One region of the Streptomyces sp. NPDC002055 genome, then DNA from elsewhere that is predicted to be linked to it. Evidence: riboswitches for the same ligand, from Rfam matches in the RefSeq annotation. Region 1 holds a riboswitch; each other region holds the start of a gene.
What was found. A riboswitch is a leader RNA that binds a small molecule or an ion and turns the genes downstream of it on or off. The one in region 1 is predicted to bind cyclic di-AMP.

Region 1 (7,244 bases):
TCGCCGCCAGGCCGACCCGGTCCACGTAGTCGTGGTGGGTGAACCGGCGCACATCGCGATCGGAGAGCCGGGGGTACGGTGCGAAGAAGCGGTAGTACTTCGACTCGTCCGAGACCTGCTCGTAGAAACTCACCAGGCGCTGGGCGTCATCCGGAGTGATGGGCCGGATCTGTGCGGTGCCGCCGTCACGCAGCACGACGTCGGCTTCCCAGTGGGTCGGGTAGGCGTGCTCCGACGGCAGTTCCATGGCCCAAGCCTACGGGCGCAGGGCCGCGGGGAGCACCGGAAGTGCCGTGAGAGACTGGCCGCGTCTGGTCTAGACAACTGTCCCATCTGAAGACCGCCACGACCCGAAGGGCAACACCATGGTTGAGCGCCGCGTCACTGTCGGCTGGGCCGAGGGCCTGCATGCCCGGCCCGCTTCGATCTTCGTTCGCGCGGCGAACGCCTCCGGCGTCCCCGTGACGATCGCCAAGCCCGACGGCACCCCGGTCAACGCCGCTTCGATGCTGGCCGTGCTGGGACTGGGTGCCCAGGGCGGCGAGGAGATCGTCCTCTCCTCCGAGGCCGACGGTGCCGAGGCCGCTCTGGACCGGCTGGCGAAGCTGGTCGCCGAGGGGCTGGAGGAGCTCCCGGAGACCGTCTGACCCCGGCCGCCCCGGTGGGCGGCCCTGCGGGTGTCCGGCGCGCGGCCGCCGCGGGAAGGGACACCGAGCAGACCGCCGACGTGCGGGCCGCCACCGTGCGGACCGCCGGGCCGTGCTGACCGCCGGGAAATGCCGTGCACGGCCGGGCCGTGGTGAACCTCTCGGAGGGGCGCCGCGGCCCGGTCCTTTTTCCGTTCCCGCTCTCGTTCCCGCTCTCGTTCCCGTTCCCGCTCTCGTTCCCGTTCCCCGTTCCCCGTTTCCCGTTTCCCGTTTCCCGTTCGACAGGGAATGCGCGGACCGAATTCCCGCCCGCCGTTACCGGAATTCTGTTAATTCCCCGCGCTCAGCGTGTTGACGGGTTGTTTCGGATTTCTCACCGGAAAGGGCCGGCGCAGCCGGTAGGCCGCCAGGGACCGTTCGGCGTGCGCGGCCATCAGCGCGCGGGCCCGGTCCGCGTCACGCCGCGCCACCGCGTCGGTGACCGCCCCGTACTCCTGCCAGGACTCGGCCCTGCGGACCGGCGGATGGGCCGCGTACACCCAGGTGACCTTGCGGCGGACCTGAGTCAGCAGCGAGGCCAGGCTGGGGCTGCCGGACGCCTGGGCGAGGGTCTCGTGGAACCAGTCGCCGAGCGGCCGCAGATCCGCGGTGTGCCCCCGGCGGGCCCGCTCCTGGCCCAGCCGGACCAGTCCGCGCAGCACCTTGAGATGGGCCTCGGTGCGGCGCTGGGCGGCGCGGGCGGCGCCCAGCGGTTCCAGCAGCACCCGCATGTCGAGGAGGTCGGCCGCCTCCTGCGCGGTGGGCTCGGCGACACAGGCACCGGCGTGCCGGCGCGTGGTCACGAACCCCTCGGACTCCAGCGTGCGCAGGGCCTCCCGGACCGGCACCCGGGAGACGCCGTACCGGCGGGCGAGCACCTCCTCGGTGAGCCGGCTGCCGGGCGGGTGCGCACCGGAGACGATGTCGTCCCGGATCGCCTGGCACACCGCGTGCGCCGGAATTCCCTTACCGGCCGTCGGCAGCGTATTGCCGTTCACCGTCGCCCCCGCATGGCCCGACCTCCTGTGAAAGGTGAAGGGCGAAGCACAATTCGGCGCCGCCCCGTTCAGGAACTCTATGGCAATGCGGAGGCGTTTCCGACGCGTACGGCCGGACCGGCGCTGACTTTTGGACAGACCGGACCGGCGTTGCTCTGCGGCCCGGCGGCAGCCGGAGGCTTCAGAGGCTGAGGCCGTGCGACCGGAGGTAGGCGATGGGGTCCATGTCCGAGCCGTAGTCGGGCGAGGTACGGGCCTCGAAGTGCAGGTGCGGGCCAGTGGTGTTGCCGGTGTTGCCGGACAGGCCGATCTGCTTCCCCGGGGTGACCGTCTCGCCCACGGAGACGCCGACGGAGGACAGGTGGCCGTACTGGGTGTACGTGCCGTCCTTCATCTTGATCACCACGTTGTTGCCGTAGGCGCCGCCCCAGCCGGCCTCGACGACCTCGCCCGCGCCGACGGCGTGGACGGAGGTGCCGGTGGAGGCGTGGAAGTCGATGCCGGTGTGGCTGCCGGAGGACCAGGCGCCGCCGGAGGCCTGATAGCCGGTGGAGACGCCGCCCTCGACGGGGAGGACGAAGGTGTTCAGACGCTTGCGCTCGGCCTCGCGGGCGGCCCGCTCCTTGGCCTCGCGCGCCTTCTCGGCCTTGGCGGCGGCCTCGCGCCGCGCCTCGGCGGCCCGCTTCTTGGCCTCGGCCTCGGCCTTGGCCTTGGCGGCGGCCGCGTCGGCGGCCTCCTGCTGGGCCTTCGCCTGGGCATCGATGGTGTCGGCGAGGCTGTCCCCGGCGACGATCGCCTGGCGCAGCCCGGTCTCCTCGGGCGCCGGGGTCTCCCCGGGCGCGGCGAGCGCGGGCGTGGCGACCGAGGCGACGGCGCCGGCGGTGGCGAGGGTGGCTATGCCTGCGATGTTCGCGCCGGAACGGGCCATGCGGCTCGGACGGCGGTGTTTCCCGGTGGCACGGGTGAACGCCATGGGGCGGCGTACTCCTTTCCTTCCTTCTCGCCTACCGGGTTAGCTGACGGGTTCGGAGCAGGAAGGTCTCCTACGGACCCCTCGTAAGAGGCGTCCGATTCACCCCAGGGACTGCGCACGGGTCCCCGGCTCCCCTGGCTCGCGCCGTACGGGGACTCGGCGATGACTGTCCGGTGCCGCGGGTGCGGCCGGTGTCCGACCGAACAGCCGGACCGACGCTAAACGGGACATCTTTCAATCGCCAAAGAAATGCCGATCTTTGTTGCGCACACCACAGGAGAACACTCGCCCTCACCTACAAAACGGGCATACGACCGAACCCCGGCGCCGTACCCGGCACCGGGGTTCGCTGTCGTGTCACGGCCCGCGGGAACGGACCGACGCGGCGTCAGCCGCCCCCGGGGACAAGCCCCTTGGGGCAGCCGCGCCACAACGGGCCCGGCGGACCGGCGGGTTGGGACCCGCCTTCCCCGCCTCCGGGCCCGGGACGGCTCAGCCGCCGACCACCTTCACCTCGCCGATGCCGAGCGCGCGCACCGGCTCCTCGATCTGCGAGGCGTCGCCCACGAGCACGGTGACCAGCCGGTCCACCGGGAAGGCGCTGACGGCCGCCGCCGTCGCCTCCACGGTGCCGGTCTCGGCGAGCCGGGCGTAGAGCTGCGCCTGGTAGTCGTCCGGCAGGTGCTGCTCCACCTGGTCGGCGAGGGTGCCGGCGACGGCCGCGGCCGTCTCGTACTTCAGCGGCGCGACCCCGACGAGGTTCTGCACGGCGACGTCCCGCTCGGCGTCGGTCAGGCCCTCGGCGGCGAGGGTGCGCAGCACCTTCCAGGCGTCGTCCAGGGCCGGGCCGGTGGAGGCGGTGTCCACCGAGCCGCTGATGGCCAGCAGTGAGGCGCCGGTGCCGTCGGGACCGGAACGCAGCACCTGGCCGAAGGCCCGCACGCCGTAGGTGTAGCCCTTCTCCTCGCGCAGCACCCGGTCGAGCCGGGAGGTGAGGGTGCCGCCGAGGCAGTAGATCCCGAGCACCTGGGCCGACCACACCCGGTCGTGCCGGTCCGGGCCGATCCGGCCGATCAGCAGCTGGGTCTGGACGGCGCCGGGCCGGTCCACGATCACCACGCGGCCGGTGTCGTCGGCGGTCACCGGCGGGACCGGGCGCAGCTCGGCGGGGCCGCCGGTCCAGGCGCCCAGGGTGTCGCCGAGCACCGCGGCGAGGTCGGTGCCGGCCAGGTCGCCGACGACCACCGCGGTGGCGGTGGCAGGCCGGACGTGCGCCTCGTAGAAGGCCCGGACGGCCGCGGCGTCGATGCGTGCGACGGTCTCCTCGGTGCCCTGCCGGGGGCGGGACATCCGGGACGAGGCCGGGAAGAGCTCCTTGGAGAGCTCCTTGGCCGCGCGGCGGGCCGGGTTGGCCTGCTCGTGCGGGATCTCGTCCAGCCGGTTGGCGACGAGCCGCTCGACCTCGCCGTCGGGGAACGCCGGGGCGCGCAGTGCGTCGGCGAGCAGCCCGAGCGCCTTGGCCAGCCGGGAGGCGGGGACCTCCAGGGAGACCCGGACGCCGGGGTGGTCGGCGTGCGCGTCGAGCGTCGCGCCGCAGCGCTCCAGCTCGGCGGCGAACTCCTCGGCCGTGTGCTTGTCGGTGCCCTCGGACAGCGCCCGGGCCATGATCGTGGCGACCCCGTCCAGCCCCTCGGGCTCGGCGTCCAGCGGGGCGTCGAGGTTGATGTCGACGGCCACCACCTGCTGGCCGGGCCGGTGGCAGTGCAGCACCGTGAGGCCGTTGGGCAGGGTGGCGCGCTCGGGGGCCGGGAAGGCCCACGGCTTGGCGATGCCGCCCTGCGGCTGGGGGTGGAAGGTCATGGTGGCGTCGGTCACCGGTCCGCCTCCTCGTCTGCAGTGTCGTCGGCGGGGGTGCCGTCGGCGGTGTCGTCGGCGGCGGGGGCGGTCGGCTCGTAGACGAGGACCGCGCGGTTGTCCGGGCGCAGCCGGGCGGCGGCCACGGCCTGCACCTCCTCGGCGGTGATGTCCAGGACCCGCTGGACGGCGGTCAGCGCCAGCTGCGGGTCGCCGAACAGCACGGCGTAGCGGCACAGCTGGTCGGCGCGGCCGCCGACGGTGGCGAGCTGGTCCAGCCACTCGCGCTCCAGCTGGGCCTGGGCGCGCTCCATCTCCTCGGGCGTCGGCCCCTCCGCGGCGAAGCGGGCGAGCTCCTCGTCGACGGCGGCCTCGATGGCCGGCACCTCGACGCCGCCGGAGGTCTTCACGTCCAGCCAGCCCAGCGACGGCGCTCCGGCCAGCCGGAGCAGGCCGAAGCCCGCGGCGACGGCCGTGCGGTCGCGGCGGACCAGCCGGTTGTGCAGCCGCGAGGACTCGCCGCCGCCGAGCACGGTCAGCGCCAGGTCGGCGGCGTCGGCCTCCCGGGTCCCGTCGTGCGGCAGCCGGTAGGCGGCCATCAGGGCGCGGGCGGGCACCTCCTCCTCGACAACCTCGCGCAGCTGCCCGCCGAGCACGTCGGGCAGCGAGCCGTCACGCGGCGGCTGCTTGCCGTCGTGCCCGGGGATGGTGCCGAAGTACTTCTCGATCCAGGCGAGCGTCTGCTCCGGGTCGATGTCGCCGACGACGGAGAGCACCGCGTTGTTCGGCGCGTAGTAGGTGCGGAAGAAGTTCCGCGCGTCCTCCAGCGAGGCGGCGTCCAGGTCGGCCATCGAGCCGATCGGGGTGTGGTGGTACGGGTGGCCCTCGGGGTAGACCATCGCGGTCAGCTTCTCGAAGGCGGTGCCGTACGGGACGTTGTCGTAGCGCTGGCGCCGCTCGTTCTTGACGACGTCGCGCTGGTTCTCCATGCTCTCCTCGTCCAGCGCGGTGAGGAGGCTGCCCATGCGGTCGGCCTCCAGCCAGAGCGCGAGCTCCAGCTGGTGGGCGGGCATGGTCTCGAAGTAGTTGGTCCGCTCGAAGCTGGTGGTGCCGTTCAGGGAGCCGCCGGCGCCCTGCACCAGCTCGAAGTGGCCGTTGCCCGGGACGCTCGACGAGCCCTGGAACATCAGGTGCTCGAAGAGGTGAGCCAGACCCGTACGGCCCTTGACCTCGTGGCGCGACCCGACGTCGTACCAGAGGCACACCGCGGCGACCGGGGTGAGGTGGTCCTCGGAGAGCACCACCCGCAGGCCGTTGGCCAGGCGGTGCTCGGTCGCTGTCAGGCCGCCGGAGCCGGCCTGTTGCGTGGCCGTGTGACCCATCGGCATGTACGTCCCTTCGATCGCTGGGGGGAGAAATGCTGCCACTGTATGCAAGCGCGGTGACGCCTGGCGAAGTTCCCGCACGACCGGGCCGCTACGCTTCCGCGATCGGCGCGTGTCGGGTAACCGGACGCTGATGTTCCATTCCTGGTGTCCAACGTACGGTGCACCGGCCGGCGCCGTGACGCGCTGGGTTCCCCGGCCGGCCCGCCGGGGCGCACGCCCCCGCAGCGGGCCGGGTACCGCCGCGCCCCGGCCGGGTCGTGGAACGCGCTGTCGGTCGCGGGGTCCACAATGGTCCGCGTCAGCACCCGCTCAGGCAGTTCTAAGGAGCAGCAGCCGAGATGGCCCGCCGCAGTACGAAGACCCCGCCGCCCGACGACTTCGAGGAGCGCATCCTCGACATCGACGTCGTGGACGAGATGCAGGGCTCCTTCCTGGAGTACGCCTACTCGGTCATCTACTCGCGCGCGCTCCCCGACGCCCGCGACGGGATGAAGCCCGTGCACCGGCGCATCGTCTACCAGATGAACGAGATGGGCCTGCGCCCGGAGCGCGGGTACGTGAAGTGCGCGCGCGTCGTCGGCGAGGTGATGGGTAAGCTCCACCCGCACGGCGACGCGTCGATCTACGACGCCCTGGTCCGCATGGCGCAGCCGTTCTCGATGCGGCTGCCGCTGGTCGACGGGCACGGCAACTTCGGTTCGCTGGGGAACGACGACCCACCGGCCGCCATGCGTTACACCGAGTGCCGGATGGCCTCGGCGACCTCCCTGATGACCGAGTCGATCGACGAGGACACCGTCGACTTCACGCCGAACTACGACGGCCAGGAGCAGGAACCGGTCACCCTGCCGGCCGCCTATCCGAACCTGCTGGTCAACGGCGCGTCCGGGATCGCGGTCGGCATGGCGACCAACATGCCGCCGCACAACCTGGGTGAAGTGATCGCCGCCGCCCGCCACCTGATCAAGCACCCGGGCGCGGACCTCGAGACGCTGATGAAGCACGTCCCGGGGCCGGACCTGCCGACCGGCGGCCGGATCGTGGGGCTGAACGGCATCCGCGACGCCTACGAGACGGGCCGCGGCAGCTTCAAGATCCGCGCGACGGTCGCGGTGGAGGACGTCACCGCCCGGCGCAAGGGCCTGGTCGTCACGGAACTCCCCTTCACGGTGGGCCCGGAGAAGGTGATCTCCAAGATCAAGGACCTGGTCGGCTCGAAGAAGCTCCAGGGCATCGCGGACGTCAAGGACCTCACCGACCGGGCGCACGGGCTGCGCCTGGTGATCGAGATCAAGAACGGCTTCAACCCCGAGGCCGTACTGGAGCAGCTCTACAAGCTGACGCC
Region 2 (7,244 bases), on a different contig from region 1:
CCGGTGATCCAGGAGGCCGCCAAGATCGGCCTGTACTCGCTGGACTTCTACGCCCAGCAGTACTTCGACCCGACCGGCCTGGGCATCCCCATGGCGATGGAGGAGCTCTTCTGGGGTGACGCGGGGATCGCCCTGTCCATCGTCGGCACCGGGCTGGCGGCGGTCGGCGTGCTGGCCAACGGCACCGAGGAGCAGGTCGGCACCTGGATCCCCCAGATGTACGGCGAACCGGACGATGTGAAGGTCGCCGCCTTCTGCTCCTCCGAGCCGGACGCGGGCTCCGACGTCGCCTCCATGCGCACCCGTGCGGTGTACGACGCGGCCAAGGACGAGTGGGTGATCAACGGCACCAAGACCTGGGCGACCAACGGCGGCATAGCCAACGTCCATGTGGTCGTGGCGGTCGTCGACCCGGAGCTCGGCTCCAAGGGGCACGCCTCGTTCATCGTCCCGCCGGACACCCCCGGGCTCTCCCAGGGGCAGAAGTTCAAGAAGCACGGCATCCGCGCCTCGCACACGGCCGAGGTCGTCCTGGAGGACGTCCGGGTCCCCGGCCACTGCCTGCTCGGCGGCAAGGAGAAGCTGGACGAGCGCCTGGCCCGGGCCCGTGAGCGGGCCCGCGAGGCGGCGCCGGCCGGTGGCGGCGAGCGGGTGCGGAACGCGGCCATGGCCACCTTCGAGGCATCCCGCCCCGCGGTCGGGGCCATGGCCGTGGGCACCGCCCGGGCCGCCTACGAGGAGGCCCTGGAGTACGCCCGGACCCGCACCCAGTTCGGCCGGCCGATCATCGACAACCAGGGCGTCGCCTTCCAGCTCGCCGACATGCGCACCCGGATCGACGCGGCCCGGCTGCTGGTGTGGCGGGCCTCCTGGATGGCGACCACGGGCAAGCCGTTCACCTCCGCGGAGGGGTCGATGTCCAAGCTGTTCGCCAGCGAGACCGCCAAGGAGGTCACCGCCCAGGCGATCCAGATCTTCGGGGGCAACGGCTTCACCCGGGAGTACCCGGTCGAGCGGATGCACCGGGACGCCGCCATCTACACGATCTTCGAGGGCACCAGCGAGATACAGCGCCTGGTGATCGCCCGCACGCTCTCCGGCCTTCCCATCCGCTGACGGCTCGCGGCGGGAGCCCGCTCGCGGGAGGCCACCGTGCCGGTGCCTGGTGCTGGGTGCCGGTGCCGGGCACGGTGGCTTCCGTGGCGCGGGCCGGGGCTCAGATGCGGGGCACGGAGTCCATGTACGGGTTGGCCGGCTGCGCGATGTGCTCCACGTCGTCCGCGTCGAGGGCCGCCCGGGCCGACGGCCTGCCCGGGGTGCCGGAGGGGTGCCAGGTGCCCGTCACGCTCACCCAGGAGTCGGCCGGCGGCTCGGGCATGCCGCGCATCTCGACCTTCACGGACCGGGAGTCCGCGGCGCAGCAGCTCAGGACGAGCCGGGTGAGATACCAGACCTCGCCCTTGCCGGGGGTGACGAAGCCGGTCAGCCGGACCCGGCGGTCCGCCAGGCTGCGCGCCGTGTCCTGGCGGGCCCGGGCCTGGAAGTCCGACAGCGCCAGCGGCACGGGGGAGGTGCGCGGCAGCGCGGGGAAGCGCTGCTGCTCCTCGGTGGCCGGATCGCGCTCCCGCGCGGCCGTGTAGGAGCCGAGCGCGGGCGGGGTGAAGAACAGCAGGGTGAGGGCCGGGAGGAACAGCAGCCAGGCGACCCGCGGTCCGCGGCGGTGGTCGTGGCCGTGGTCCGCGGCGTCCGCGTCCTCCTCCTCGCCGGTCCCGCCGTCGGTGTCCGGACCGGCGAACGGGAAGCCGTCCCGTGCCGCCCCCACCAGCCCCAGCGCCACCAGCAGGACACCGGAGAGGATCAGCGGGACGCGCAGGCCCTCCTTCACATAGCGGAGGTAGATGTCGCTGAAGAGCGCGATGTGCAGGAGCCCGGCGCCCGATAGCAGGAGCAGCAGCACCTGGATGTTCCGCTTCACAGGAGCCACCAGCCGATCAGCGCGCTGCAGCCGACGGCGACGACGGCCGTGGCCGAGGAGAACCGGACGGCGAAGGCCCGTCCGAAGGTGCCCGACTGCAGCGCGATGAGCTTGAGGTCGACCATCGGCCCCACCACCATGAAGGCCAGCCGGGCCGTCGGGGAGAAGCCGGTCAGCGACGCGGCGACGAACGCGTCCGCCTCGGAGCAGACCGCGAGGACGATCGCCAGCCCGGCGAGGAAGAGGACGGAGAGCCACGGCGATCCGGAGAAGGTGTCCAGCACCGAACCCGGTACCACGACGTTGAAGGTCGCCGCCGCCATCGCCCCGAGCACCAGGAATCCGCCCGCGTGCAGGAAGTCGTGCTGGAAGCCCAGCCGGAACTCCTCCCAGCGGCTGTTCCCGGCCGTGTGGCCGCCGCCCCGGGCCGGCAGGCGCAGCCATTCCGCGCGGCCGAGCCGGATCCACAGCCATCCCATGATCACCGAGGTGAGGAGCGAGGCGACGAGCCGGGCGGCCACCATGCCGGGGTTCCCGGGGAAGGCCACGGCCGTGGCGGTGAGGACCACGGGGTTCACGGCGGGAGCCGAGAGCAGGAACGTCAGGGCGGCGGCCGGGGCGACGCCGCGCCGGATCAGGCTTCCGGCCACCGGCACGGAGGCGCATTCGCACCCCGGCAGCACCACCCCGGCGGCGCCGGCGACGGGGACGGCGAGGGCCGGCTTCCTCGGGAGCAGCCTGCTGAACGCGTCGGCGGGCACGAAGGCGTTGATGGCGCCGGACACGGCCGTGCCCAGCAGCAGGAACGGAAGGGCCTGGATCACGATGGCCACACAGACCGTCCGCCAGGCCTGGACGCCGGGGTGGGCGAGCAGGCTCCCGCCGCCCAGGACCAGCGCCGCCGCCACGGCCAGCGCGACTGCGGCCGTGGCGATCAGGGGAGTCGCGGAACGGTTGCGCCCCCGGAGCAGCGCGGTCGCGCCGGAGGCGTGCCGCACCGGCGGCGAGGTGTCGATCAGCTCTTCCGCTCTCTGCACACTGACTCCGCACGTCCGCGATCAAGAACCACACGATAACCGGGGGAGAGGCCCCCGCCGGGGTTGCCACCGCGGTGGGCGGGGCAGCGAATCATCCGTTTCGCCGGATATGCCCCCTGAGGGGAGTGGTTCGGGGTGCGAGTGCCGAGCTGCGGGATGTATACGGCAAATAGACATCAATCCTCCTTCATCGAGGCAAAGTCGAAATGCACCTCAAAGTCGGACAATTGGCTCCGTGGTGACCCATTTCACAAAGATATTTCCGGGGTGTGATGCCGCCCACGCGAAAAGCGTGAATCCGGGCAACTCGGTTACCGCCCGCCGAACGTGAGAGTCGTTCAGTAGTAATGCGAATCGCTCTCGGATCAAGATCCGGAGCTCAGTGTGACCCTGTCCCGAGTGGATCTACCGAAAGGTGATTCCGGGGAATACTCGCCACTTGTCGGAAAGAATTCGGTGCGCTTACTTTTACCGCTGCCTGCCCATGAAAGGGCGGGCCGTACTCTGTCGGAGCGCCGAGTCCTGCCGCCGGTGGAGAGGAAACAACCAACGCACCACGGCAGGAGCGGGGGAACCAGGTAGGTGCCGGACCGCGCAACAGGCGAGGAACGGCTTGGGGTGAAGACGCGCCGCAGCGCACGACGCTGCTCAGGGCGCGGCCGGGCAACTCCAGCCCGAACCCGACAGCTCACCTCGCAGGCGTAGGAGAGGAATACCCCTATGTCTGCACGCGGACGTCACCGCCGGTACAGCCCCGGCCGTATTTCCCGAGCTTCTCTCATCGCCGCTGCCGGTAGTGCCGGAATCGCCCTACCGCTCATCGGTGCCGGCTCGGCGCAGGCCGCTTCCGTCGACACCTGGGACAAGGTCGCGGAGTGCGAGAGCGGCGGCGACTGGAGCATCAACACCGGTAACGGCTTCTACGGTGGCCTGCAGTTCACCAACGACACCTGGCAGGCCTTCGGTGGCGGCGACTACGCCGCGCGCGCCGACCAGGCGACCAAGGACCAGCAGATCGCCGTCGCCGAGAAGGTCCTCGACGGCCAGGGCCCCGGCGCCTGGCCGGTCTGCTCCGGCAAGGCCGGGCTGACCCAGGGCGGCGCCGCCCCGCAGATCAGCCCCGACGGCGGGAAGGCCGCCCCGGCCGAGTCCGCCCCGAAGCCCCAGGGCGAGAAGGGCAAGCCGGCCGAGCGCAAGGCCGGCGCCGGGTCCGAGACCCGCTCGTACACCGTCGTCCGCGGCGACACCCTGTACAAGATCGCCACGACCCACGACGTCAAGGGCGGCTGGCACCGGGTCTACGAGGGCAACCGCGAGGTCGTCGGCGGCGACCCGAACCTGATCCTCCCGGGCCAGAAGCTCACCCTGGGCGGCAAGGAGAAGGGCGCCCCGAAGCACGACGCCCCCGAGCGCGAGTCCGAGCGGCCGGCTCCGAAGCACGAGGCCCACCAGGCCGCCGAGCACAAGGCCGCGCCGAAGCCCGCCGCGAAGGCCGAGCCGAAGCAGCAGGCCGCCCCGGCCAAGGCCGCCGCGCAGAAGTCCGCCGACGGCTTCACCGCCCCCGTCGACGACCTCTCCGTGGGCACCCCGTACCACCAGTCCGGTGCCAGCTGGTCCAGCGGCTACCACACCGGCACCGACTTCCCCGTGCCCACCGGCACCACGGTGAAGGCCATCGGTGCGGGCGAGGTCGTCTCCGCGGGCTGGGGCGGTTCCTACGGCAACCAGGTCGTCATCCGCCACGCCGACGGCAAGTTCAGCCAGTACGCCCACCTGTCCTCGCTGTCCGTGTCGGCCGGCCAGTCGGTCACCGGCGGTCAGCAGATCGGCCTGTCCGGCTCGACCGGCAACTCCTCCGGCCCGCACCTCCACTTCGAGGTCCGCACCGGTCCGGACTACGGCTCGGACATCGACCCGGTCGCCTACCTGCGCGAGCACGGCGTCAGCATCTGAGCCCACGCGCCGGCCCGGCGCGTGGCACCGAGGCCCGGGGTGACCGACCGGCCTCACCGACGGACCGAGGCGCCCGTCCCCGCTGCACGGGGGCGGGCGCCTCGTCCGTTGTGTGCGCCGCTTCGGCGCGGCCCGTCCGCGCGCCGCGCCGTCCCCCGCCCGGCCGAGCCGGCCGAGACCGTGACCGCGGGGGTGTCCGGGGGCGGGGAAACGGCCCCGCCGTGCGGCCGGACGGGTGATCCCGGAGGCCGATCCGCAACCGGAGGGAGAAACCGGCCGTCGGAACGGGAGACCATGATTTCCCCCTGACCGATGGGGAATTGAAGGAAGGCACCGACCATGGCCGATCCGACGGCAGTCACGATGGAGCTCCCCCCGCGGCCCGACGCCCCGGACCCGGCCCGGATCGGCGGCCATCTGACGCCGGCCGACGGGCTGCGGCTCATGCTGCACGCCGAACTCACCCGGGCCGCCGTCCCGCCGCACCCCGACGACCTGCGGGTCATCCACGATCTCGCGCAGCTGGACGAGGACGCCGTCGGGACCATCGTCCGCTGGCTCCGGCAGGCCGCCGGCAGCACCGTCACCCTGCCGCCCCGCACCGTGGGCCGCTCGGCGTGCACGGTCCCGGTCCCCGCGCAGCCCCCGGCGCCGGAGCCCGCCACCCGGGTGGACCCCCGGCTGCTCGCCTGGTGACGTCCGGGACGACCGCGTCCGGCGCGGTGCCTACCAGGGCGACCGGGCCGTCACCCCGCCGTCCACCACCAGGTCGTGGCCGGTGACCCAGCCCGCCATCGACGACGCGAGGAACACACAGGCGCGGCCGATGTCGGCCGGAGTGCCGAGTCGCCCGAGCGGCGCCGCGGCCCGGTAGCGCTCCACCCCCTCGGGCCACGCCTCCTCGATGCCGGGGCGGCTGATCAGGCCGGGGGAGACCGTGTTCACCCGGATCCCGGACGGTCCGTACTCCACCGCCGCCGCCCGCGCGTGCTGGATCAGGGCCGCCTTGGACGCGGCGTAGTGCGCGTGCCCCGGTGTGGGCGAGGATCCTTCGATCGAGGCGACATGGGTGACCGTGCCGCCCGTGCCCGCCCGCCGCATCACCCGCGCGGCCGCCCGGGTGCAGCAGAACGCGCTGGTGAGATTGGTGTCGATCACGGCGCGCCAGTCGGCGGCGGTCATCGACGCCAGCTCCTGGACCGGCTGCACCCCGGCGTTGTTGACGAGCGCGTCCACCCGGCCGAAGCGCGCCGCCGCGGCCTCCATCAGCCGTTCGCAGGCCGTCTCGTCGGTGAGGTCGGCGGCCACCGCCCATGCCGTGCCGCCCTCGCCGGTGATCAGTTCCACCACCTCCCGGGCGCGCTCGGCGCCGGTGTGGTGGTGGACCACGACCTGCGCCCCTGCGCGCGCGAACTCCCCGGCGATGCCCGCCCCCACGGTGCCCGCCGCTCCCGTCACCACGGCCACCAGCCCGTCGAGCGCGGGCAGTTGTCCCTGCCCGGTCATGCGGTGCGGGACAGGGCGCGGATGAGGTCCCCGTGCAGCGGATAGCGGGCGCTCAGCTCGTCCGCCTCCCCGCCCTCGTAGTCGACGGGGGAGAAGCCGGGTGCCATGGTGCAGCCGAGGAGCGTCCGGGCGCCCCCGGGGCGCACCCGGGCCCCCATCCAGGTGCCGCCGGGCACCACGTACTGGAGGTGCGCTCCGGCGCGGATGTCCGGGCCCAGGATCTCCACCCGGGAGCCGCCGCCGGGCTCCAGGAGCAGCAGCTCCACCGGGTCGCCGAGGTGGAAGTGCCAGACCTCGTCGCGCGGGAGCCGGTGCAGCGCGGAGAAGTGGTCCTCCTCGGCGGAGAGCAGGAGCAGGATGGCCGAGCCGGCCGGGTGTCCGTCGGGCTGTTCCGGTCCTGCCCAGGTGCGGTGGAAGAGGCCGCCTTCGAGGGGCAGCGGCCGCAGGCCGTACATCCGGGCGAGCTCGCCCGTGGAAGGGAGGGGGTCCGGCATGTGCTGCCTCCGTCGGGGGTCCGGTTGCGCGGAAAGGGAGAATTCAGGCGTCCGGGGCCAGCGTTGATGATGTGTGACGCACCTCACAGTAGGTATCATTCCGCTTCGCTCTCTGCGCCCGGACGGCCATGTTCCGGCCATTTTCAACAGCCGGACGAGTTTCTTCGCGTCAATTCTCAGGGCGCCGTCCCGGATGCAACGGGATTGCTCCCGAAGGAAAGTGATGCCCTTTCATGCGTACCACCCTATCGATCTTCAGTAATTGGCACACTCTGGTGG
Region 3 (7,244 bases), on a different contig from region 1:
CGACCAGGTCCAGGGCGGCGGCGATGTCGGCCTTGATCGCGGTGACCTGGCCGAGGGTCGGCGGGTCGACGACCTCGCCGTCCCGGACCAGGTGCCGCTCGGTCATCCGCACACAGCCGATGTCGACCGAGCGGGCCGCGCGGACCGTGCCGTCACCCACCACGAACTCGGTCGAGCCGCCGCCGATGTCCACGACCAGGTACGGCTCCTCGAAGGGCGACGCCCCGTCGCCCGCGCCGCCGAGCTCCTTGGTGGCACCGGTGAAGGAGAACTCCGCCTCCTGGTCGCCGGTGATCACCTCCGGCTCCACCCCGAGGATGCCGACCACGCCCCGGACGAAGTCCTCGCGGTTCTCCGCGTCACGGGAGGCGGAGGTGGCGACGAAGCGGAGCCGGGCCGGGGCCTCCACGCCGAGCTCGCGTATCACCTCGGCGTACTCGCGGCAGGCGGCGAAGGTCCGCTCCAGCGCCTCGGGCGCCAGCCGTCCCGTCCGGTCCACGTCCTGCCCCAGCCGGACGATCTTCATCCGGCGGTCCAGCTCGGTCAGGCTCCCGGTGGCCGGGTCGGCGTCCGCGACGAGGAGCCGGATGGAGTTCGTCCCGCAGTCGATCGCGGCGACCCGGGTCACTGCGCCTCCTCCGCCGCCTCGGCCGGACCGTCGGCGGGGCCGCAGCCCGCGCACGGGCCCTTCCGCCACCACTCGGGCAGCATCGCGATGGCCTCGTCGCCGAGCGGGTTCACCCCGGGGCCGGCCGCCAGGGAGTGGCCGACCAGCACGTGCAGGCACTTCACCCGGTCCGGCATGCCGCCCGCGCTGGGGAAGCCCTGGAGCACCTCGATCGCGTCCCGGCGCCGGATGTAGTCCTCGTGCGCGGCCCGGTAGGCGGCCGCCAGCTCCGGGTCCTCGGCGAGCCGGGCCGTCATCTCCTTCATGACGCCGTCCGCCTCCAGCGTGCCGATGGCGGAGGCGGCGCGCGGGCAGGTCAGGTAGTACAGCGTCGGGAACGGGGTGCCGTCCTCCAGGCGCGGCGCGGTCTCCACCACGTCGGGGAGCCCGCACGGGCAGCGGTGGGCGATCGCCCGCAGCCCGCGCGGAACGCGGCCGAGCTGCTCGCCGATCGCCGTGATGTCGGCGTCGGTCGGCGGGGTGGGGTCGGTCGGGGGAGGGGGCGTGTCCATGCCTGCGCAGATCTCTTCGTCGGTTCGGTCGGTTGATCGGGAGCGGTGTCCCGCGTCGCCTATCGGGTTCGGTGCCCCGCGTCGGCGCGGTCGACGCCGTCCCAGAGCTCGCTGTACCAGGGGCGGGCGGCCGCCTCCTCGTCACGGCTGCGGACGGGGTCGGGGCCGCCCTCGCGGACCACGGTGTAGCCGGTCTCGCCGGGGCGCACATAGTGCAGGTGCTCGCGGGCCTGCCGCTCGACGTACGCCGGATCCTGCCAGCGGGCCTTCTCGTCGCGCAGCCGCTCGACCTCGGCGCGCGCCCGCTCGGCACGGCGCTGCTGTTCGGCGATCAGGGAACGCTGCGAGACGAACTGCCGCATCGGGTAGGCGAGCGCGACGACGAGGGAGCAGACCACCAGGGCCAGCAGTGCCGCCCGGCCGGTGAGCCGGCTGCGGCGCGGCGGTCCGGCGCGCCGGCCGGCCCGGTAGACCCGGGCGGCGGCCTGCTCGCCGAGAGCCTTGAGTCTGGTCGCGGTGGAGAACCGCTCCCGGTCTCCGGCCACGTCGCCTCCCCTGTCGCTCCCCGCACCGGCTCTCCGTGTCCAGTACGAACGTCCCCGGCCACGGTACGGGACCGGGGACGGGGACGTCCGGATGCCGGGCGGGGCCGTGTGCGGCGGCCCCGCCGTGGCGCGTCCTACTGGAAGCGGAACCGCGGGAAGGCGGAGCGGCCCGCGTACACCGCGGCGTCGTCGAGGATCTCCTCGATGCGCAGCAGCTGGTTGTACTTGGCGACGCGCTCGGAGCGGGCCGGGGCGCCGGTCTTGATCTGGCCGCAGTTGGTGGCGACGGCCAGGTCGGCGATGGTGACGTCCTCGGTCTCGCCGGAGCGGTGGGACATCATGCACTTGTAGCCGTTGCGCTGGGCCAGCTCGACGGCGTCCAGGGTCTCGGTCAGCGAGCCGATCTGGTTGACCTTCACCAGCAGGGCGTTGGCCGTGTTGCTCTCGATGCCGCGGGAGAGGCGCTCCGGGTTGGTGACGAACAGGTCGTCACCCACCAGCTGGACCTTGTCACCGAGCTGCTCGGTGATGGTCTTCCAGCCCTCCCAGTCCTCCTCGTTCAGCGGGTCCTCGATGGAGACCAGCGGGTACGCGGCGACCAGCTCGGCGTAGTAGGAGGTCATCTCGGCGGCGGAGAGCGACTTGCCCTCGAACGCGTACGCGCCGTCCTTGTAGAACTCGGTGGCGGCGACGTCGAGCGCGAGCGCGATGTCCTGGCCGGGGGTGTAGCCGGCCTTCTTGATGGCCTCGACGATCAGGTCGAGGGCCTCACGGTTGGAGTCCAGGTTCGGGGCGAAGCCGCCCTCGTCGCCGAGGCCGGTGGACAGGCCCCGCTCCTTCAGCACGGACTTCAGCGTGTGGTAGACCTCGGCGCCCCAGCGCAGGGCCTCGGAGAAGGACTCCGCGCCGATCGGGGCGATCATGAACTCCTGGATGTCCACGTTGGAGTCGGCGTGCGAGCCGCCGTTGAGGATGTTCATCATCGGGACCGGCAGCAGGTGGGCGTTGGGGCCACCGAGGTACCGGAAGAGCGGCAGGTCGGACGCCTCGGAGGCGGCGTGCGCGACGGCGAGCGAGACGCCGAGGATGGCGTTGGCGCCGAGCGAGGACTTGTCCGGGGTGGCGTCCAGGTCGAACATCGCCTGGTCGATCAGCCGCTGCTCGGTGGCGTCGTAGCCGACGAGCTCCGGGCCGATCTGCTCGATGACGGCGAGGACGGCCTTCTCGACACCCTTGCCGCCGTAGCGGCTCTTGTCTCCGTCGCGGAGCTCGAGGGCCTCGAACGCTCCGGTGGAGGCACCGGAGGGGACGGCGGCACGACCGGTGCTGCCGTCGTCGAGGCCGACCTCGACCTCGACCGTGGGGTTGCCTCGCGAGTCGAGGATTTCCCGGGCTACGACGACGTCGATGGACGGCACGAGCATCTCCTTCATGGGTGTGACGCAGATTCGCAGTGCCTCAGTGGCGCTGCGCCACGAGCCTAACCGGACCGGCCGCATCGGTCGGCCTCTGCCCGCCCGACGAGACAAAAAGGCGCCCATAGGCCCGCAAAGCACGCCCCGGCCGGGCGCGTCCGGGGGCAGGGCGCTCGGCCGGGGGTGGCCCGCCGCCCGGCCGGGGCCGGGCGGCGGGAGGCGGGTCAGCTCAGGTGGAGCCGCTGGCCCGGGTAGATCACATCGGCGTCGTCCACGATGTCCTTGTTCAGGTCGTAGACCTTCTTCCAGCCGCCCTTGACGTCCTCGGCCTTCGCGATGGTGCCGAGGGTGTCGCCGGACTTGACCTTGTACTCGCCGTCACCCTTCTTGACGGCCTTCGGCGCGGCCTGCTTCTGCGGGGCCGCGGCCGGGCGGTCGCTGCGGTCGGCGTGCTCCGGGGCACCGCGGTCCTCCGCGGCGCCGCCGCCGGAGGAGGAGCCGGTGTCGACACCGGCGGCCGGGCCGCCCGCGGTGAGGCCACCGGCCCCGGCGCAGGACCAGGCGCCCGGACCCTGCTGGGCGAGCAGCTTCTCGGCAGCGGCGATCTGCTGCTCCTTGGTGGCCTGGTCGGCGCGCGGGGCGTACTGGGTGCCGCCCGCGGCGGCCCAGCTGGACTGGGAGAACTGCAGGCCACCGTAGTAACCGTTACCGGTGTTGATGGACCAGTTGCCACCGGACTCGCACTGGGCGACCTTCTCCCAGGTGTCCACGGAGGCGGCGGAGGCCGAGGTGGCGCCGATCAGCGGGGCGGCCACGGCGGTGCCCGCCAGACCGGCGAGCGCGGCCATACGGACGGCCTTGGACGGACGGCGATGCTTGTTCTTGCCGGAAAGCAGCATGGAACGGTCTCCTCACCGACGCCTGCGAGGTGAGCTGTCGGGTTCGGGCTGTGAGTGCCCGGCCCGGTGCCTGCGCACCGGGCTTCACCCCTAGCCGGTCGGCCCGTTCATCCTTCAACGGACGTGTCCGGCACTTACCTTGGGTCCCCCGCTCCTGCCTACGGCGCTTTCGCGACGATTCCCTCCGGCCGCCGGCAGGATTCGGCGTGACGGTCGAAGGCGCCCGCGGTGGCGAGCGGACACGACGGTAAGCACACCGGCCCCGTGGGTTCAAAGTGCGACATCCCGCCCACCGAACCCCTCCCTGCCCGCCCGTCACTCACATCACCGCAGGTGAGGGCGGGTACAGGGACATCCGGCCGTCCAGACAGGCGCGTTGGGCCGATGAGATGCTTCTCTCACGCACCCACAACGGGCGGAAAGGGCTCGAACTACCCTTCGGAATCGCTCAGATCGAGGTCCTGGCCTGGGCGAATCATGTCCGCGTCGGAGCCGACGACGTCCTCGTTCGACGCGTACAGCGCGCTCCAACCACCGGGAAGGGCGTACTCCTGAGCGATATCCGACAAACTGTCACCCGGTTGGACGGTGTACCGGCCGTCCGCGGACGTGTCGGCCCGGTCCTCACCGCGTGAGGCGTGCCGTCCGCCGTCGCGCTCCCCGTCCCCGGACTCCTGCTCGTCGGCGGGGGCGCCACGGTGCCGGCCGGCGCCTTCGCCGCCCTGGTCCGAGCCGCCCTTGCCCGAGCCGTCCCGGTCCGAGCCGCCCTGGCCCGAGCCGTCCTTCCCGCCGGACGCGCCGTCGCCCTCGTCGGACCGGTCGGCGTCGGCCTTGTCGTCGCCGCTCTTGCCGCCGTCCGCGTCGCCGCTCTTCCCGTCGCCGCTCTTCTCGTCCTCGCGCTGCTCGCCGTCGCCCTTGTCGGTATCGGCGTCGTCGCTCTGCGCACGGTCCGCGTCGTCGTCGGCGCCGTCGGACGACGACGCGCCGTCGGAGTACTCCGGGTCGAGCGGCAGCAGGGACTCCAGCGGGCCCGGCGGCTCGGTGCTGCCGGGGTCGACATCGGGGGCCTCACCCCCTTCCTGCAGCCCCGCGTTGGTGGCGCAACTGGGCCAGGCCTCCGGCCCGCGCTCGGCGAGGATCTTCTCGGCCACCGATATCTGCTGGGAGCGGCTGGCCAGGTCGGCGCGCGGCGCGTAGTCCCGGCCGCCGTGCTCCTCCCACATCTCCTGAGTGAACTGCAGGCCGCCATAGAAGCCGTTGCCGGCGTTGGCGCTCCACAGCCCGCCGCTCTCGCACTGGGCGACCCGGTCCCAGGTATCGGCGTCCGCCGCCTGGGCGCCGGTGGCCCCGAGCAGCGGCATCGCGATGCCCGCGCCGGTCATGCCGACGGTGACGAAGATGGCGGGTGCCTGGCGGGGGCGGCGGTGTCGACCGTTCCCGGAACGCATGCGGTTGCCTTTCGAGCGAGTGACAGGGAGCCGTGGGGGGACCGCTTGAAAGTAGCGGCGGCCCACGGCAGTCACAAGACGATGTAGCCGAGATCACGTATTGGTCACGTAGTTGACAAACCTTCACTTCCTGTAGGGGTGAACTCCACCGGAAGGGTCCGCAGTCCCCGCATGATGAGCCCGCCACGCCACCGCAATTCATCTGTTTCCACCGCAAGTCGCATATCCGGCAGGCGGCGCAGCAGGGTGGCCAGCGCGGTCTGCGCCTCCAGCCGGGCGAGCGGTGCGCCCAGGCAGTAGTGGATGCCGTGGCCGTAGCCCAGGTGCTGGTTGTCGCGGCGGGCGAGGTCGAGGGTGCCGGGCGCGTCGAAGCGCTCCGGATCGCGGTCGGCCGCGGCCAGCACCACCAGCACCGGCTCCCCGGCGGCGATCCGCTGCCCGCCGAGGGTCAGCGGCTCGGTGGCGAAGCGCCAGGTGGCGAGCTCGACGGGGCCGTCGTAGCGCAGCAGCTCCTCGACGCCGGTGGCGAGCAGCTCCGTCTCGCCGGCCGCCAGGGAGCGCTGCAGCCGCTCCCGTTGAACGGGATGGCGCAGCAGCGCGTACATACCGTTGCCGATGAGATTCACCGTGGTCTCGAAGCCGGCGAACAGCAGGATGAACGCCATCGCGGCCGCCTCGCCCTCGGTCAGGTGCTCACCGTGGTCGCTGGCGCGGATCAGGCCGGAGATGAGGTCGTCGCCCGGTTCCGCCCGTTTGCGGTGGATCAGTTCGGCCAGGTAGGAGCGCATCTTCTTGACCGAGCGGGCCACTCCCCCGCGCGGTCCGCCGCCGTGCCGGATCATCATCCCGGCCCAGTCGCGGAAGTCGTCCTGGTCCTCGGCCGGTACGCCCAGCAGGTCGCAGATGGCGTAGATGGGGAGGGGAAAGGCGAAGTCGTGGATGAGGTCCGCGGAGCCGTTCCCGGCGAAGCCGTCGATGAGCCGGTCGGTCAGTTCCTGCACCCGGGGCGCGAACTCCGCCACCCGGCGCGGGGTGAAGGCCTTGGAGACCAGGCGGCGCAGCCGGGTGTGGTCCGGCGGGTCGATGTTGAGCAGATGGGTCATCAGATCGGCGCTGCGCTCGCCGGGAATGCCGACCTTGCCCTTGGCGTGGGCGGACTCGCTGTGGTGGACGGGGTTCTTGGAGAGCCGGGCGTCCGCGAGGGCCTGCCGGGCGTCGGTGTACCGGGTCACCAGCCAGGCCTCGACGCCGCTGGGCAGCGCGGTCCGGTGCACGGGACTGTGCTCGCGCAGCCAGGCGTACGCCGGATACGGGTCCGCGGCGAACTCCCAGCCGAAGAGCTGGGGCGGGGAGTCCGGGTCCGAGGCGTCCTGGGCCCGAGCGGCGGAGGTCTCGGGGGCCGGGGCGGTGGCGTCTTGGGCGGTGGCGTCCGGAGTCGAGGCGTCCGGGGCGGTGGCGTCCGGGGTCGGATCGGGGTTTTCCTGGGGCACGCTCCACCGTAACCGCCCGGCCGGGAGGCCCCGCCGCCCCGTCCGCGGGGACGCCGGAGCCGGGGCCTTGCGAGCCGGGCCGGGAACGGGGGTCCTGGGAGCCACGGCCGGAGGCCGGTGTCCCGGGAGCCGGGGCCGGGATCCCCGGGAGGCTTGGGAGGCTTGGGAGGCTTGGGAGCCGGAGGACGTTACGCGGTCTGCCGGGCGTCGTGGTGCTCCAGCCAGCCGGAGGTGAGGAGGTACTGGCCGAGGAGGTACCCGGCCATGA
Region 4 (7,244 bases), on a different contig from region 1:
ACCCTCCTGCCCGGCCCGCGCCGGGGCGGCGGCGGTTCCGCCCGCGCCCGCCGCCGGATGCCCGCCCGCCGGTCCGCCCTGCTCACCGTCGCCGTTCCGTCCGTCGCCGTGATGGGCGTGGCCGGGATCGCCGCGGCCTCCGTCAGCAACACCACCCCGGACGAGTCCAAGACCACCCAGGCCGCGCCCGATCCGGCGGCCGTCAAGCCGTCCGCGGCCAACAACAAGATGGACACCCAGCTCGCGACGCTCAGCGCCGACGCCGACGACTTCGCCGACCGCGCCAGCCGCACCCAGGAGCGCATCGACCTCAAGCAGCGCCAGCTCGAGGAGAAGAAGCGCAAGGAGGCGGAGGCCGCGCGCAAGGAGGCGCTGCGTCCGAAGTTCGCGATCCCGGTCGAACAGCACGGGCTCAGCGCGACGTACGGGCAGGCGGGCGTCAACTGGATGTCGCTGCACTCCGGCATCGACTTCCCGGTCAGCTACGGCACGCCCGTGATGGCGGCGACCGACGGCACCGTCCGCACGCAGTACAACCTCGCCTACGGCAACATGGCCATAGTCACCGCCCCCGACGGCACGGAGACCTGGTACTGCCACCTGAGCAGCACCAAGATCCGTTCCGGCTCGGTCAAGGCGGGGGACGTCATCGCCTTCTCCGGCAACTCCGGCAACTCCACCGGTCCGCACCTGCATTTCGAGGTGCATCCCGGTGGCGACGACGCCGTCGACCCGCTGCCCTGGCTGCGCAGCAAGGGCCTCGACCCGAACTAGAGCGACCCGGACCAGAGCGACCCGAACCCGAGCGGTCGTCGATCACGAACCCGAGCGATCGTCGATCGCCAACCGGCCGCCTGATCCGTCGGGAGGCCGCCCGGCCCCCGCTCTCTCACCCCGAAGGGCTCCCACCCCGGGGGCCGCGACGGCGGGCGCCGGTCCGAGCCTCACCCCACCCGGGTCAAGCCCCCGGCCCCCGCTCCGGCTCCCGCCCCTGTCAGAGCTTCTGCACCGGGGCGTACCGCAGCAGCAGGACCTTCGGCTTCTCGTCGCCGAAGTCGATCGTCGCCTTGGCGTCGTGCCCGCTGCCCGCGACCGACATGACGGTGCCCAGCCCGAACTGGTCGTGCGTGACCCGGTCCCCGACGGCCAGGGCGATCACCGGCCGGTCGGTGGTGCGGCGCGTGGCGAAGCCGCTCGGGCCCGCCTTGGTCCGCGAGGACGAGAGCGAGGAGCCCGCGGCCATCGCACCCGCCGACGCCGACGGCATCGCGGGGCCGGTGCGCCGCCACTCCAGGTACTGGGCCGGGATCTCCTCCAGGAACCGCGACGGCGGATTGTAGGAGGGCTGGCCCCAGGCGCTGCGCATGGTGGAACGGGTCAGGAAGAGCCGCTCCCGGGCGCGGGTGATGCCCACGTACGCGAGCCGCCGCTCCTCCTCCAGCTCCTTGGTCTGGCCGAGAGAGCGCATGTGCGGGAAGACGCCGTCCTCCAGGCCGGTCAGGAAGACGACCGGGAACTCCAGGCCCTTGGCGGTGTGCAGGGTCATCAGCGTGACGACGCCGGACCCCTCCTCGTCCTCGTCGGGGATCTGGTCGGAGTCCGCCACCAGCGCGACCCGCTCCAGGAACTCGGCGAGGGTGCCCGGGTCCTCCTCGGTCCGCTCCTGCTCGAACTCCAGCGCCACGGCGGCGAGTTCCTGGAGGTTCTCGATCCGGGTCTCGTCCTGCGGGTCGGTCGACGCCTGGAGCTCCGCCAGGTAGCCGGTGCGCTCCAGGACCGCTTCGAGCACGGTGGCCGGGCCGGCGCCCGACTCGGCGATGGTGCGCAGCTCCTCCAGCAGGGTGTTGAACCGCTTCACCGCGTTCGCGGAGCGGGCCGCCATGCCGTACGCCTCGTCGACCCGGCGCAGCGCCTGGGCGAAGGAGACCTTCTCCCGGGCGGCCAGCGCCTCGATCATCGCCTCGGCGCGGTCGCCGATGCCGCGCTTGGGCACGTTGAGGATCCGGCGCAGCGGCACGGTGTCCTCGGGGTTGGCGAGCACCCGCAGGTACGCGAGGACGTCGCGGACCTCCTTGCGCTCGTAGAAGCGGACGCCGCCGACGACCTTGTAGGGCAGCCCGACCCGGATGAAGATCTCTTCGAAGACACGGGACTGGGCGTTGGTCCGGTAGAAGACGGCGACGTCGCCGGCGCGGGCGTCGCCCGCGTCCGTCAGCCGGTCGATCTCGTCGGCGACGAACTGCGCCTCGTCGTGTTCGGTGTCGGCGACATAGCCGGTGATCGTCGCGCCGGCGCCGGCCTCGGTCCAGAGGTTCTTGGGGCGGCGGTTCTCGTTCCGCTCGATGACGGCGTTGGCGGCACTGAGGATCGTCTGCGAGGAGCGGTAGTTCTGCTCCAGCAGGATCGTGGTGGCGTCCGGGTAGTCCTCCTCGAACTGGAGGATGTTGCGGATGGTGGCGCCGCGGAAGGCGTAGATCGACTGGTCGGCGTCGCCCACCACGCACAGCTCGGCCACGTCCTGGCCCGGCACGGTCTCCCCGGTGCCGACCAGCTCGCGCACCAGCGTGTACTGGGCGTGGTTGGTGTCCTGGTACTCGTCGACGAGGACGTGCCGGAAGCGCCGCCGGTAGTGCTCGGCGACGTCCGGGAAGGCCTGGAGCAGGTGGACCGTGGTCATGATGATGTCGTCGAAGTCGAGGGCGTTGGCCTCGCGCAGCCTCGACTGGTACATCGCGTAGGCCTGGGCGAGCGTCTTCTCGAAGCCTCCCCCAGTCTCCGACTGGGAGGTGCCCCCAGACGCCTGCCCGGCGAAGGTCTCCTCGTCGATGAGCTCGTTCTTGAGGTTGGAGATCTTCGCGCTGAACGACTTGGGCGGGTACCGCTTGGGGTCCAGGTCGAGATCCCGGCAGACCAGCGACATCAGGCGCTTGGAGTCCGCGGCGTCGTAGATCGAGAAGCTGGAGGTGAAGCCGAGCTTCTTGCTCTCCCGGCGCAGGATGCGGACGCAGGCGCTGTGGAAGGTGGACACCCACATGGCGTTCGCCCGGGGGCCGACGAGCTCCTCGACGCGCTCCTTCATCTCCCCGGCGGCCTTGTTGGTGAAGGTGATCGCGAGGATCTGGCCGGGGTGGACGTGGCGCGCGCCCAGGAGGTGGGCGATGCGGTGGGTGAGCACCCGGGTCTTGCCCGAGCCGGCGCCGGCGACGATGAGCAGCGGCGATCCGGTGTGGACGACGGCGGCGCGCTGCTGTTCGTTCAGGCCCTCGAGCAGCGCGGCCGGGTCGATGGCAGGCCTCGGCGCGCCGTCGCGGTAGTACGCGTCCCGCTGGACGGGGTGGTCGAAGCGCCCCTCGAAGAGGTCGTGGGGGACCTCTTCCCGCGGGTGCGCGGACTCCTCGGGCGGCGGCGGGGGCTCCTCGCCCGAGTGCTCGAGGTCCGCCAGGAAGCTGTCGTCAAAGAGGCTGCTCATCGCCCACCGAGTCTAGGCCGCCGGACCGACAGCCCACACCGGTTCCCGCGTCCGGGCGGCGGCGACCGTCCCGTTCCGGCCGCCGCCGGTCCGCCGGCGGGCAAGGTACAGGCCGTGGGGCCCGGCCGGCAGGAGGCCGGGGGCGGCATGATCGAGCTCACACCTCAGGTCACGAAAAGGTTTCGGGCATATCGAACACCAGCCTTCACAGCACCCCCACACATTGGCTACCGTGCTCGCTCAGGCGGCTCGCACCACCCGCCGACGACCGCGTCGGCACGGGCGGCCTCCGCCGAGTCCGGCCCTGCCTCAGGCACCCGGAGCCGGGGACCCACAAAGCAACAATGGGGTGAATCGGCCCTCCGCACGCGGATCGAACGCCGTGCACGGGCCGTAGGGCAGCCTTCCGATCCGCCCGAACCCGACAGCTAACCCGGTAGGCGGTCCACGGAAGGAGACGCGCGCCTTGGCGTCGCACCGCAAACCGCGGACCAGCATTCTCGCCTCCCCCAGCTCCGCCCGCGCGGCCGTCGGCCTCACCACCGCGGCGGTGGCGTCCGCGACGCTGCTGTCGCAGAGCGCCCAGGCCGCGCCGGACGAGCCGCCGCAGAGTATCGAAGAGGTCCAGAAGAAGGTCGACGACCTGTACCGCCAGGCCGAGTCGTCCACCCAGGAGTACAACCAGGCCAAGGAGCGCACCGACGCCCAGCGTTCCCGCACCGACCGGCTGGTCGACGACGTCGCGAAGCGGACGGAGCGGCTGAACGAGTCCCGGCGCAAGCTCGGCGGCCTCGCCGCGGCCCAGTACCGCGAGGGCGGGATGGCCCCGACCGCAACGCTGATGCTCTCGGAGCAGCCGCAGGACTACTTCGACCAGAACCACCTGATGGACCGGATGACCCAGCGGCAGCAGCGGGCCGTCTCGGACTTCCAGGAGGAGCAGGAGGAGGCGTCCGAGCAGCGGGGCAGGGCCACCCGGAGCCTGGAGTCGCTCACCGATTCGCAGGACCGGCTGCGGGCCAGCAAGCGGACCGTGCAGCGCAAGCTCGCCGAGGCCCGCGATCTGCTGTCGGACCTCACCGCCGAGGAGAAGGCCCGGCTGGCGGCGATCGAGCGCCGGAAGCAGGAGGAGGCCCAGCGCAAGGCGGAGGAGCTGGCCCGGGAGCAGGCCGAGAAGCAGCGCCGGGAGGAAGCCGAGCGGGGCGACAGCGCGGGCCCTTCCACCGGCACCGGCACCGGCCAGGACTCGGACTCCGGCACCGCCTCGGCCAAGGCCGCCCAGGCGCTGGCCTTCGCGAAGGCACAGATAGGCAAGCCGTACGTCTGGGGCGCCAGCGGCCCGAACTCCTTCGACTGCTCGGGGCTCACCCAGGCCGCGTGGAAGAGCGCCGGGGTCTCCCTGCCGCGCACCACGTGGGACCAGGTGAAGGTCGGCACCCGGGTCGCCACCGAGGATCTCAAGCCGGGTGACCTGGTGTTCTTCTACGACGACATCAGCCACGTCGGGATCTACGCGGGCAACGGCCAGATGGTCCACGCCCCGAAGCCGGGCGCCAACGTCCGCACCGAGGCGATCACCTACATGCCGATCTACGGCAGCGTCCGCCCCTCGTAGCCGGCCGACAACGCGGAGTGCGCCCCACCGGACCGCCGGTGGGGCGCACTGCGTTCGGGGGGCCATTGAAGGGGCGGATCGGGGCCGAGTATCGCTTCCGGCCGGCCGGGGCCGCCCCCTTCCGGGACTCCGGGGCTACGTCCGGGCCGGGACTGCGGGGGTACGTCCCGGGCCGGGACTGCGGGGCTATGTCCAGAGCACCGCGATGAACACATTGGCGACCGTCAGCAGGCCGACCGCGGCGAAGGCGCCCTTCTCGACCTTCTCCTCGTCCCGCTTCACATAGACCAGGGCGAGGATGACGACCAGCAGGGCGAGCTTCACGCCGAGCTTGACGGTGTTCGGGGTCTGGTCGTCGGCCTGGTTCAGGCCGACCAGCGCGACGCCGGTGACGAGCATGGTCAGCGCGCCGTGCAGCATCCCGGGGACGAACCGCGCCGTGCCCTGGCCCATCGCCTTCATCTGGGTGAGGAATCCGCCGAGCAGCGAGGCGATGCCGATGATGTGCAGGCCGACGAAGACATTGATCAATATGTCCATGCGGCGGAGCGTAACCGGGCCCATAGCACCCGCTCGCAGCCGGGTCCGGCTCTATCGCCATTTCGATCATGCGCGCACCGGGAAACGTCAGAGCGGCGAGAAATCACCCGGGGCTTCCGTTCAGACCCGCACGTAAAGGACCCAGTCCCGCTCATCCTCGTACTTGCTCCCGCCCGGCGGGCTTAGCGTCCTCCTCCAGACGGCCGAACCCCCCGCGGCTGTCGGACCGTTGGAAGGATGTGATGGCGGCCGTGGCCTCGCACCGGAAGCCCAGGCGGCGATCGCTGACCGGTACCACCGCCCGTACGGCGGTGACCCTCGCACTCGCCTCCGCCGCGGGCGGAGGCGCCCTGGAGGGCACCGCGCTGGCCGACCCCGGCCCCGGCACCGCCCGGGTGAAGGCCGAGGTCGACCGGCTCCACCAGGAGGCCGAGGAGGTCACCGAGAAGTACAACGGCGCACGGGAGAAGGCCGTGAAGGCGCAGCAGGCCCTGGACGGACTCCGGGACGAGGCGGCCCGCCGGACGCAGCGGCTGAACGCCTCCCGCAACGCCCTGGGTTCGCTGGCCACCGCCCAGTACCGGTCGGGCGGCATCGACCCGGCGCTCCAGCTGGCGCTCTCCTCCGCGCCGGACCAGTACCTGGAGCGCGCCTCGCTGATGGACCGGGCGGGCAGCCGGCAGGCGACCGCCGTCGCCGGGATCCGCCACCAGCTCCGCGGCCTCGACCAGGTCCGTGACCAGGCGGGTGACCGGCTGGCGGACCTCCGCGGCCACCAGGCGGAGCTGCGGACGCAGAAGAAGGCCGCGCACCGGAAGCTCGCCGCGGCGGAGCGGCTGCTGGACCGGCTCACGGCGAAGCAGCGCGCCGCCGTCCTCCGGCAGGACGACCACGCCGCCGAGAGTGCGGACCGCGCGGACCGCGGTGCCCCGCGCACCGCCCGCCTCAAGGCACCGAACGCCCGCGCCGCCCAGGCCGTCTCCTTCGCCTACGGGGCGCTGGGCAAGCCGTACGTGTGGGGCGCGACCGGGCCGGACGGGTTCGACTGCTCCGGGCTCACCCAGGCGTCCTGGCGGGCCGCCGGGGTCGCCCTCCCCCGCACCAGCTACACCCAGATCAACGCGGGGCAGCGCGTCCCCCGCTCCGAGCTCGCCCCGGGTGACCTGGTGTTCTTCTACTCGGGCATCAGCCATGTGGGGCTCTACATCGGCAACGGACAGATGATCCACGCGCCGCGGCCGGGCGCCCCGGTGCGGCTGGCACCGATCGACCAGATGCCGTTCGCGGGGGCGAGCAGACCGGCGTAGACGGAGCGGGACGCGGCCGACGTGGACGGAGCGGGACGCGGCCGGCGTGGACGGAGCGGGACGCGGCCGGCGTGGACGGAGCGGGACGCGGCCGGGGCCCGGCAACCGACGGTCGGCGACCGACGGCCGTCGGCCCTCGTCACCGACTTCACGGGTGGTCGTTCCGTTCGTCGGCCCCTCTCGGCAGTCGGGCCCGGCGCGCGGCCGAGGTCGGGCGCCGGGGACGAGCGCCGGATCCCGATTGCGGCGCGCCGGATTGCCGGGAGCCGTTGCGGGGCGCCGGGCGCCGATCGCCGATCACCGATCGCCGGTT

Region 2: linked by a shared signal. The riboswitch ahead of ABT112_RS20000 (transglycosylase family protein) and the one ahead of ABT112_RS03425 (M23 family metallopeptidase) in region 1 are both predicted to bind cyclic di-AMP.
Region 3: linked by a shared signal. The riboswitch ahead of ABT112_RS06275 (transglycosylase family protein) and the one ahead of ABT112_RS03425 (M23 family metallopeptidase) in region 1 are both predicted to bind cyclic di-AMP.
Region 4: linked by a shared signal. The riboswitch ahead of ABT112_RS18005 (C40 family peptidase) and the one ahead of ABT112_RS03425 (M23 family metallopeptidase) in region 1 are both predicted to bind cyclic di-AMP.

The regions. Positions count from the first base shown of each region.
Region 1 is NZ_JBEOXS010000004.1:112,724-119,967, reverse strand. Features, by position in the region: gene ABT112_RS03440 (bifunctional acetate--CoA ligase family protein/GNAT family N-acetyltransferase) at 1-247, opposite strand, end outside; gene ABT112_RS03435 (HPr family phosphocarrier protein) at 366-647, shown strand; gene ABT112_RS03430 (GntR family transcriptional regulator) at 977-1,684, opposite strand; gene ABT112_RS03425 (M23 family metallopeptidase) at 1,866-2,657, opposite strand; cyclic di-AMP (ydaO/yuaA leader) riboswitch at 2,671-2,829, opposite strand; gene ABT112_RS03420 (M16 family metallopeptidase) at 3,150-4,517, opposite strand; gene ABT112_RS03415 (M16 family metallopeptidase) at 4,529-5,899, opposite strand; gene ABT112_RS03410 (DNA gyrase/topoisomerase IV subunit A) at 6,238-7,244, shown strand, end outside.
Region 2 is NZ_JBEOXS010000030.1:64,079-71,322, reverse strand. Features, by position in the region: gene ABT112_RS20015 (acyl-CoA dehydrogenase family protein) at 1-1,116, shown strand, start outside; gene ABT112_RS20010 (TIGR03943 family putative permease subunit) at 1,217-1,975, opposite strand; gene ABT112_RS20005 (permease) at 1,972-2,889, opposite strand; cyclic di-AMP (ydaO/yuaA leader) riboswitch at 3,586-3,727, shown strand; gene ABT112_RS20000 (transglycosylase family protein) at 3,733-4,965, shown strand; gene ABT112_RS19995 (hypothetical protein) at 5,305-5,661, shown strand; gene ABT112_RS19990 (SDR family NAD(P)-dependent oxidoreductase) at 5,692-6,471, opposite strand; gene ABT112_RS19985 (cupin domain-containing protein) at 6,468-6,965, opposite strand.
Region 3 is NZ_JBEOXS010000007.1:162,117-169,360, reverse strand. Features, by position in the region: gene ABT112_RS06295 (Ppx/GppA phosphatase family protein) at 1-628, opposite strand, end outside; gene ABT112_RS06290 (DUF501 domain-containing protein) at 625-1,179, opposite strand; gene ABT112_RS06285 (FtsB family cell division protein) at 1,239-1,724, opposite strand; gene eno (phosphopyruvate hydratase) at 1,859-3,148, opposite strand; gene ABT112_RS06275 (transglycosylase family protein) at 3,364-4,038, opposite strand; cyclic di-AMP (ydaO/yuaA leader) riboswitch at 4,043-4,214, opposite strand; gene ABT112_RS06270 (transglycosylase family protein) at 4,470-5,486, opposite strand; gene ABT112_RS06265 (cytochrome P450 family protein) at 5,591-6,976, opposite strand; gene ABT112_RS06260 (lysoplasmalogenase) at 7,165-7,244, opposite strand, start outside.
Region 4 is NZ_JBEOXS010000026.1:41,780-49,023, forward strand. Features, by position in the region: gene ABT112_RS17995 (M23 family metallopeptidase) at 1-774, shown strand, start outside; gene pcrA (DNA helicase PcrA) at 995-3,469, opposite strand; cyclic di-AMP (ydaO/yuaA leader) riboswitch at 3,750-3,927, shown strand; gene ABT112_RS18005 (C40 family peptidase) at 3,936-5,084, shown strand; gene ABT112_RS18010 (hypothetical protein) at 5,271-5,624, opposite strand; gene ABT112_RS18015 (C40 family peptidase) at 5,867-6,931, shown strand.